3 regions of the Streptomyces asoensis genome follow, and region 3 is predicted to be linked to each of the others. Evidence: riboswitches for the same ligand, from Rfam matches in the RefSeq annotation. Region 3 holds a riboswitch; each other region holds the start of a gene.
The links. A riboswitch is a leader RNA that binds a small molecule or an ion and turns the genes downstream of it on or off. The one in region 3 is predicted to bind S-adenosylmethionine.

Region 1 (3,268 bases), 5.7 Mb from region 3:
CCGGTCATCGCGTACATCGTCACCAAGCGGATCTGCCTCGGCCTCCAGCGCCGGGACCGGGACAAGGTGCTGCACGGTCGCGAGACCGGCACCATCAAGCGCCTGCCGCACGGTGAGTTCATCGAGATCCACGAGCCGCTCAGCCAGGAGCAGCTGCACACCCTCACGGCGCACGAGCAGTACGAGCCGGCCGCGATCGGCGCCGCCGTCGACGAGAACGGCGTCGAGCGCAAGGTGAAGGGCAAGGAGAAGCTCCGCGCCAAGATCAGCGGGGCGTACTTCGGTGAGGACCAGCAGATTCCGAAGCCCACCGCGGAGGAGTACAAGGAGATCACGAGCGGCCACGGCCACCACTGATCGCTGAGGCGTCGCCACGCCACGGGAAAGGGCCTCGTCCGGTCTTCGGACGGGGCCCTTTGCCGTGCCCACGGGCTGGATAGGGTGGGGTGCACCTTGTCATGAGGCGCACGACGACACACGACGCACACGACGACACACGCAGGAGCGGCTATGAGCGCTGTGACCCCCGCTGGAGGCGACACCGCGGCGGGCCGTTCCTGGCCCGAGGTGCTGAACGGCCTGCTGTACGGTCGCGACCAGGACGCCGACGCCACGTTCTGGGCGCTGGACCGGATCATGCGCGGCGAGGCCACCGACGCGCAGATCGCCGGGTTCGTGGTGGCGCTGCGGGCCAAGGGCGAGACCGTCGCGGAGATCAACGGGCTCGTCCGGGCGATGTACGAGCACGCCAACCTGATCGAGGTGCCCGGCCCGACCGTCGACATCGTCGGCACGGGCGGCGACGGCGCGAAGACGGTCAACATCTCCACGATGTCCGCGATCGTCGTGGCCGGCACGGGTGCCACGGTCGTCAAGCACGGCAACCGGGCCGCGTCCTCCGCGTCCGGCGCCTCGGACGTCCTGGAGAAGCTCGGCGTCAATCTGGAGCTGACCCCGCGGCGCGTTGCCGAGGTGGCCCAGGAGGCCGGGATCACCTTCTGCTTCGCGATCAAGTTCCACCCGGCGCTGCGTCATGTGGGCGCCGCGCGCGGCCAGTTGGGCATCCGCACGGTGTTCAACGTGCTCGGCCCGCTGACCAACCCCGCCAAGGTACGGGCCCAGGCGGTCGGGGTCGCGGACCCGCGGATGGCGCCGGTCGTCGCCGGCGTCTTCGCCGAGCGCGGCAACTCGTCCCTGGTCTTCCGGGGCGACGACGGTCTCGACGAGCTGACCACGACGGCCACGTCCCATGTGTGGGTCGTCCGTGACGGCAAGGTCACCGAGGAGACCTTCGACCCGCGTGACGTCGGGCTCGAGCTGGTCCCGGTCGAGGCCCTGCGGGGCGGCGACCCGTCGTACAACGCGGAGGTCGCCCGCCGTCTCCTGGAGGGCGAGTCCGGCCCGGTGCGGGACGCCGTGCTGCTGAACTCGGCGGCAGCCCTGGTGGCCCTGGAGCCGGGCTCCGGCACCCTTGCCGAGCAACTGCGCGTCGGCATGGACAAGGCGGCCGAGTCGATCGACTCGGGTGCGGCCAAGCGGGCGCTGGACCGCTGGGTCGCCGCCACCAACGCGTGACGCCTCACCGCTGATGGCCGTCCCGCGATCCGGACACGGGTTGCGGGACGGCGATCACTTCACGTACGTTCCTGTGTCAGGTCATGAGTGACAGTCATGAGGCCCCGGCCGACTGTCCGGCAACCCTCCGTCCGTGGCGGGGTGCCCCGGGTGAAGACCAGGCCGTAGGCAGCGAGGTCTACGGCAAGCGCGGACCCCTCGCACTCTTCTGAGTGAGTACCGCCAGGGGTCCTGGTCGTTCGAGGGAGCCTTCCGTGAGCAAGCGAATGCGATAGGGCGTAGAGCCCCGCCTCCGCATACCCCTTTCACCTTCCCCCGTGCTCGAGCCATGCCCGCTCGCACGGTGGTTCCCCCTTGCCTCTCACGGGAGTTCGCCATGTCTGTCTCCACCGCTGCCACCGCCCGTACCGTTTGTGCACCGCTGCCCGTTCTCGGCCGGGATGTCACGGTCCCGCTCGTGACGGGCGGCGAGGTCAGCTACGCGGCGCTCGACTACGCGGCCAGCGCCCCCGCCCTCCAGCGCGTCTGGGACGACGTGGCGGCCTACGCCCCGTACTACGGCAGCGTCCACCGGGGCGCCGGCTACCTCTCGCAGCTGTCCACGGACCTCTTCGAGAACGCCCGCAGGACGGTGGCCGAGTTCCTGGACTGCCGCCCCGACGACCAGCTGGTCTTCACCCGCTCGACGACGGACTCCCTCAACCTGCTGGCGCGGGCCCTGCCCGCCGGCTGCCAGGTCTTCGTCTTCGAGACCGAGCACCACGCCTCGCTGCTGCCCTGGCAGGACGCCCGGGTCACCTACCTCAACGCCCCGCGCACCCCGCGCCAGGCCGTCGAGGCGCTGGAGCGGGCCCTCGCCGACCGTGACCCCTACGGCCCGGCCCTGGTCTGTGTCACCGGTGCCTCGAACGTCACCGGCGAGCTGTGGCCGGTACGCGAGCTGGCGGCCGCCGCACACGCGCACGGGGCCCGGATCGTCCTGGACGCGGCCCAGCTGGCCCCGCACCACCCGGTCTCCGTGCAGGAGCTCGACGTCGACTGGGTCGCCTTCTCCGGTCACAAGCTGTACGCGCCCTTCGGCTCCGGGGTGCTGGCCGGCCGCGCCGACTGGCTGGTGGAGGCCGACCCGTACCTCGCGGGCGGCGGCGCCAGCCGCAAGGTCACGCGGCGCGAGGACGGGGGAGTGGACGTGGAGTGGCACGAGAGCGCCGCCCGCCACGAGGCCGGCTCCCCGAACGTGATCGGCGCCTACTCCATCGCCTCGGCGTGCAAGGCCCTCACCGAGGCGGGCTTCGACAGCCTGGTCGCCCGGGAGGAGTACCTGATCGCGAAGGTGCGGGCCGGTCTGGCCGAGGTCCCGCAGGTGAGGGTGCTGTCCCTGTTCGGCGACGACGCCCCGCGGGTCGGCGTGATCTCCTTCGTCGTCGAGGGCTGGAACAGCTCCCACTTCGCCGCCGCCCTCTCCGCCGAGTACGGCATCGGGGTCCGCGACGGCCTCTTCTGCGCCCACCCCCTGGTCCGCACGCTGCTGGGCAGCGACCCCCAGACCCAGGGCGAGTGCGGCGCCCCCGAGGCGGCTCCCGGCGAGAAGTCCCTCAACGCCATCCGGGTCAGCTTCGGCGCGGGAACCCCGGACGAGCACGTGGAGCGCTTCGTGAACGCGGTGCGCGAACTGGTGAGCGAGGGCGCGCAG
Region 2 (3,268 bases), 710 kb from region 3:
GTGCAGCCCAGCGCGTACACATCCGTGCGCCCGTCGTCCGCGCCGCGGGTGAAGCGCTCCGGCGCCATGTAGGAGAGGGTGCCGACGGGCGAGTCGGTGGTCACGGTGAGCCGGCCGCCGGTCGTCGCGTCGAGGAACTTGGCGATGCCGAAGTCGAGCACCTTCACCATGCCCTCGTCCGTGAGCATCACGTTCGCCGGTTTGATGTCGCGGTGCACGATGCCGGCCCGGTGCGCGGTCGCCAGGGCCCGGCAGACCTGTGCCGCGAGCACCGCGACCCGCTCCGGCGCCGGCGGCCCCTCGGCCAGCAGCTCGCGCAGGGTCCGCCCCGAGAGCAACGGCATGACCAGGTAGGGGACTTCACCTTCCGCGCCGTGGTCGAAGACCGGCACGATGTACGAGCTGTCGAGGGCGGCGGCGGCCCGCGCCTCCCGCCCGAACATGGCGAGCAGCCGTTCCCGCTCGGCACCGACCGTGCCCGGTGGCAGGCTCAGCAGCTTGACGGCCACCGTGCGTTCGAGCCGCGCGTCCCTGGCCCGCCACACCACACCCATACCGCCCGCACCGATCCGCTCGGTGAGCGTGTACCGGCCGTCCAGGACCGTGTCGCGCATCCTCGCCCCCACTCGCTCAAGGATTGGGCGGTCTCAATGTACCTATGCACAAGGCGAGTTGAGGGGTTCCGGGACGAGGTGCGAGCGAGGTGTGAGCGGTGCGTCCGGACCGGCCGACACGGAGACGTGAACCCGGATGTCTCCGTGAGGGCACTGTTCGAACCCACCGAAAATGTGAACGGGTGTACGTACCAGGGTCGTTGGGACGTAAGTTGTGGCTCGAACTGCCCACGCCTCGGCCGAAAGACGGACGCCCCTCATGACCGACCATGTGACCACGCCCGGATCAGCGGCACATCAGAAGATCGACACCTCGGTGCCGCACTCGGCCCGCATCTGGAACTACTGGCTCGGCGGGAAGGACAACTACCCCGTGGACGAGCAGGCCGGTGACGCCTACACCGCCGTGTTCCCCGGCATCGTCACCATCGCCCGCAGCAGCCGCGCGTTCCTGCGCCGCAACATCACGTACCTGGTCTCCGAGGCGGGCATACGACAGTTCCTGGACGTCGGAACGGGCCTGCCGACCGCCGACAACACCCACGAGGTCGCCCAGCGTCTCGCCCCCGAGACCCGGATCGTCTACGTCGACAACGATCCCCTGGTCCTCGCCCACGCCCGCGCCCTGCTCTACTCCACCGCGGAGGGCGCGACCTCCTATGTCGACGCCAATGTGCTGGACCCGGAGCGCATCCTGGCGCGCGCCGCCGAGACGCTGGACTTCAGCCGTCCCACCGCGCTCATCCTCAGCAACATCCTGGGCCACGTCGCCGACCACGACCAGGCCCGCTCCATCGTCACCAACCTGATGGCGGCACTGCCGTCCGGCAGCTACCTCTCCATCAACGACGGTTCGCGGGGCATCGACCCGGTCTTCGAAGAGGCCCAGGACGCCTACAACGAAAGCGGCGCCGTCCCGTACAACCTGCGATCCGTCGACGAGATCACGGCGTACTTCGACGGCCTGGAGCTCCTGGAGCCCGGAGTCGTCTCGGTCCCCCTCTGGCGCCCGGAGGCCACCTCCCCCGCGCCGGACGTCATCGGCGAACACGGCGGCCTCGCCCGCAAGCTGTAGCCGCCCACGCCACCACCCACGCCGCCACCCTCCTCACCGGACGGGCGGCCGGCCGGCGCTGATACCGCTCCGCCGCACCCGCCGTCACGGCCGGTGCGGCGGAGCTGTTCAACTCTCCTACCGATATTGACGGATAATGTCAGTACTCCGTAAGATCGACCCCGGCATTGAGTGTCAGCATCAAGCCCTGGCTAGCTGACCGGCAACCCTCCTCCGCGGTGGGGTGCTCCAGGTGAAAGCCCGGCAGGGTCACCGACTCTGCAAGCGCGTGGCCCCGGTTCGGGGGCCTGAGATGTGGAGGACCAGCGTGCGGCTCAGCGGCAACCTGAGTGCCTCGATCGCGACCGCGGCGCTGTTCTCCGGATTCTCGCGCCGACGCCACATCGACCTGCGGCGTTCCGCCAGCTGTCTGTGTCAGGGCTGATCACGCCCCACCTCGCAGGCTGACCCTCGCCCACAGCACGGTCATGCCGTCAGCGACTTCGCCATCGACACAGTCGTCGACATCCCCTCCCCCTGAACAGTCCCCCGCACAGTTCTGAGCAGTGTCGGCCCGTGCGAGGCCGGCACCCTCCGCGCACAGCCATGGCCGCGTTCCGCTCCGGCATGTGCGCGGTGACCTTGGAGTAGGAGAACCATCCCGTGACAGCGCATCCGGATTCCCGTACCCCCCGGTGGGCGGCGCTCGCCGCCCTCGTGACCGGCAGCCTTCTGCTCAGCGCCTGCTCGTCGAGCGACACCGGCACCTCGAGCGGCGAGGGCGGCAGCCCGAAGTCGGGTGGCACCCTGACCTTCGCGGTGGGTTCCGACGCCGGCTGCGTGGATCCGCAGCAGGTGGGCAGCAACGACACCATCTACTCACTGCGTCAGGTCGTGGACTCCCTGACCGACCAGGACCCCAAGACCGGCAAGATCGTGCCATGGCTCGCGAAGAGCTGGGACATCAGCCCGGACACCACGACGTTCACGTTCCACCTGAGATCAGGTGTGACCTTCAGCGACGGGACACCGCTGACCGCGCAGGTGGTCAAGGACAACTTCGACGCGGTGCCGAAGCTCGGCGCCCTCGGCACACTCGCCCAGGGGTACCTGAGCGGCGTGGAGAGCACCACCGCCGTGGACCCGCTCACGGTGCGGGTGAAGTTCAAGCAGCCCAACGCGCAGTTCCTCCAGGCCACGGCCACGCACTCGCTGGGGATCGAGTCGTCGGCGAGCGCGCGCAGGAGCCCGCAGGAGAAGTGCAGCAAGGGAGTGGTCGGATCCGGGCCGTTCGTGCTGAACGGCTATGTGCAGAACCAGTCGATCACCCTGGCCAAGCGCGCCAAGTACGCCTGGGGTTCCTCGCTGTGGACCAAGCAGGGCGAGGCGTACCTGGACAAGCTGGTGTTCAAGGTGGTGCCCGAGGCCGGCGTGCGCACCGGCAGCCTCCAGTCCGGCCAGGTGGACGCGATCGGCAGCGTCGGCCGGGCCAACGAGGCGGCGCTCAAGGGCGGCGCGGTGAACCTCCGGCAACGGGCCAACCCGGGCGTGGTGTTCAACCTGGGGCTCAACAACTCCCGGCCGCTCTTCAAGGACGCGA
Region 3 (3,268 bases):
TGGGCTCGTCGAAGAGGATGACGCCGGGGCGCAGCGCGAGGGCGCGGGCGATGGCGACGCGCTGCTGCTGGCCGCCGGACAGCTGCCGGGGATAGGCGCCGGCCTTGTCGGCGAGGCCCACCCGGTCCAGGAGTTCGCGGGCCAGTTCCAGGGCGGCGGGCTTGGCGAGTCGCCCGGTGGCGGTGGGCGCGGCGGCGACGTTGTCCAGCACGGTCAGGTGCGGGAAGAGGTTGAAGTTCTGGAAGACGAAGCCGATCCGGCCGCGCTGGGTCAGGATGGCCCGTTCACTCAGCTCGCGCAGCCGGTCGCCGTGCCGGCGGACGCCGATCAGCTCGCCGTTGACGCTGACATAGCCGATCTCGGGCTTCTCGAGGTGGTTGATGACCCGCAGCAGGGTGGACTTGCCGGAGCCGGACGGGCCGAGGATCACGGTGACCTCGCCGGGCCGCACGGTCAGGCTCACACCGTCCAGGACCCGGTGGGCGCCGTACCACTTGTGCACGTCGTGCACCTCGACGGCGGCGGGCACGATCCCGGCGGTGTCGGCGCTCTGCACGGTCTCGGTGGTCATACGGCGGCCTCCCGGCGGATGCGGGCCCGCAGGTCGGTGAGACCGGTCCGCAGTTTCTGGAGCGGCGTCGGCGGCAGGGAACGCGTGGCGCCCCGGGCGTAGTACCGCTCGACGTAGAACTGGACGACGGAGACGACGCTGGTCAGGATCAGGTACCAGACGGTGACGACCAGCAGCAGCGGCACGATGTCGCCGGGGTAGGTGGCGCCCATGGTCTGCGCGGTGCCGAACAGGTCGAGCAACGAGACGTAGAAGACCAGCGAGGTGGACTTGACCAGGCCGATCAGCTGGTTGACGTAGTTCGGCGTGATCGACCGCAGGGCCTGCGGGAAGACGATCTTCCAGAACTGGTAGCGCTTGGGCAGGCCGAGCGCGGCGGCCGCCTCGTGCTGGCCCTGGTCGACGGAGAGGATGCCGCCGCGGACCACCTCGGCGGCGTAGGCCGCCTCGTTGAGGCTGAGACCGACGACGGCGATCACCATGTCGGTGGCCAGCCGGGACTCGTCGAAGCGGAAGAACGCCGGGCCGAACGGAACCCCCACGCTCAGGGTCTGGTACAGGGCGCTGAAGTTGTAGAGGAAGAGCAGCACCACGATCAGCGGGATGGAGCGCAGCGCCCACACGTAGGTCCAGCTGACCGCGCGCAGCACCGGGCTCTTCGAGAGCCGGGCGAGGGCGAGCAGGATGCCGCCGAGGAGGCCCAGCACCGCACTCCAGGCGGCCACTTCCAGGGTGATCAGCAGTCCGTCGAGGATGACCGGCCGCAGGAACCAGTAGCCGAAGCGGTCCCACTGGTAGAAGGGGTTGGAGATCAGTCCGTGCGTGAACTGCGCCACCAGGACCAGGGCCACGGCGGTGGCGATCCATCGTCCGGGCTTGCGCAGCGGCTGGACGCGCTGGGCGGTGAGCTTCTCTGACGGGACGTCGATGGCGGGTGCGGCCTCGGCGAGGGTCACGGCGCCTGGGGGTTCACTCATGAGGGGCTCCGGCGGGAGTCGGACACCCCGGGTCACGGCGGACGTGCGTGGCCGGACGCGCTTCGGCGGGGCGGCGGGGACCGCTCCGCGGGCGCGAACAGGGCATGGCGCACGGATGCGTACAGGAGACCGGGGTGGGGCGGACAACGGCACACCGCTCGGGCGGTGTTCGTCAGGAACGCGGAGGCGGGGCTGCGGTGTGAGGGGTTCGTTCAGCCCCGACAGCGGGCACGGCCCGGTGCGGTACACAGTGCGCTGTTCACGCGCAGGAGGTCGACGGCGCGGTTGGCGACGAGGATGTCGAGGTACGGCCGTACGCAGCCCCGGGGGCGACGGGGCGCCGTCCGATGAGCTGCGTACATGTCCGTCACCATCACTGTTCCGGCCCCTGGAGGGCCCTCGCGCTTACCGATACGTCATTACCGAAACGTCGGTCCGGTCGTCACCTGGGGCACCCCACCGCGGAGCGAGGGTTGCCGGTCAGCTAGCCAGGGCTTGTCGCTGACGCTCATGACCGTTCTGGGCCGTAAGTAAGACAGTTGCCCGAACGAATGTCAACGGCGGTCCGGTGGATGGACCGGGTCAGGGCCGGTTGACCTGCGGTCGGACCGCCGAACCGTCCGCCGCGTGGGTCTCCCAGTCCAGGATCTGGACGGCGGCGCCGGCGGCCTCCAGGCCCTGGCAACGGGCGTGGTGACGGCGGGCGATGGCATCCAGGTCGAGGTGGGCGCCGAAGGCCGGGTGAGCGGCCAGCCGGCGGGCGTAGGCCCACAGCGCGGGATGGTCGGCGATGCGGTGCACGGCGGCCGCGTCGAGGTGGTGGCGGTGCACGGTGTCGAGCTGGACCAGGGCGACCCACAACTCGACGTCGGCTGCCGTGATCTGATCGCTGATCAGGTGCTCGTGGGCACCGAGCCCCCGCTCCAGCACCCCGAGCGTGGTGACCAGCGTGTCGAGGGCGGCGGTGCGCTCCGCCTCCTCGGTGTCGGCCGCTCCGGCGCGCTGGGCGGCCTCCTCGATGCCCAGGGCGCACATCCGCTCGACGGCCTCGATCTGCGACTGCGCGCCGCACGGGTACAGGGTGGGCCGGCCGCCGCCGAAGTGCCGGGCGAGGTCGCGGGCGATGTCGGGGCCGTGGCTGCTGACGATGCGCCCCGACCAGTCGTCGCTGAGCACCGGCGCGAGGGCGGGTCCGGTGTACCGGTGCGCACTGGCGTCGTACAGCGGACGCAGCGCGGAGTGACCTCCGTCGGGGCAGTCCGGGACGGCGGGCAGGAAGGTGACCGGGCAGGCCTTGTCCAGGCCGAGGAGGCTGTGGGTGACGGCGATGCGCAGACAGTCGGGGTCGGCCGCCGCCAGATGGAGGCGGTAGCGGCGCGGCACCGCGTAGTGGCCGCTGCGCGCGTCCCGGCCGATCCGGCCCCGGAAGGCGGCGGTGGGTCGGGTGGACAGGTGGGCGGCCAGTGGTGTGACGGACATGACTCTCCCCGGGGGCGGGACGCACGAAGGACGTGCGCGCGGCGGATGCGACGTCGATGAGGGAGGTGCGGAACTCGTGCGCGCGTGCCGGGTGCGGCCGCGTCCGTGGGACACCGCCGGCGCGGTTCGGCGCGGGAACGGGCCCGGCTCAGTCCTGGAACCTGATGGCGCTGCACACGCGCTTCAGGTCGATGTGACGGCGGGAGGTGAGAAGGGGTGACGACCACGCCGTGCGGCCCGC

Region 1: another riboswitch for S-adenosylmethionine. It lies ahead of G9272_RS13305 (aminotransferase class V-fold PLP-dependent enzyme); the one in region 3 lies ahead of G9272_RS38660 (amino acid ABC transporter permease).
Region 2: another riboswitch for S-adenosylmethionine. It lies ahead of G9272_RS46300 (putative leader peptide); the one in region 3 lies ahead of G9272_RS38660 (amino acid ABC transporter permease).

The regions. Positions count from the first base shown of each region.
Region 1 covers NZ_CP049838.1:2,961,646-2,964,913, reverse strand. Annotated here, with positions in the region: gene qcrB (cytochrome bc1 complex cytochrome b subunit) at 1-357, shown strand, start outside; gene trpD (anthranilate phosphoribosyltransferase) at 511-1,575, shown strand; SAM riboswitch class IV at 1,655-1,771, shown strand; gene G9272_RS13305 (aminotransferase class V-fold PLP-dependent enzyme) at 1,952-3,268, shown strand, end outside.
Region 2 covers NZ_CP049838.1:9,400,136-9,403,403, reverse strand. Annotated here, with positions in the region: gene G9272_RS41650 (protein kinase domain-containing protein) at 1-614, opposite strand, end outside; gene G9272_RS41645 (SAM-dependent methyltransferase) at 874-1,689, shown strand; SAM riboswitch class IV at 1,853-1,962, shown strand; gene G9272_RS46300 (putative leader peptide) at 1,982-2,113, shown strand; gene G9272_RS41640 (ABC transporter substrate-binding protein) at 2,332-3,268, shown strand, end outside.
Region 3 covers NZ_CP049838.1:8,689,633-8,692,900, reverse strand. Annotated here, with positions in the region: gene G9272_RS38665 (amino acid ABC transporter ATP-binding protein) at 1-571, opposite strand, end outside; gene G9272_RS38660 (amino acid ABC transporter permease) at 568-1,548, opposite strand; SAM riboswitch class IV at 1,945-2,064, opposite strand; gene G9272_RS38655 (glutathione S-transferase C-terminal domain-containing protein) at 2,131-3,027, opposite strand.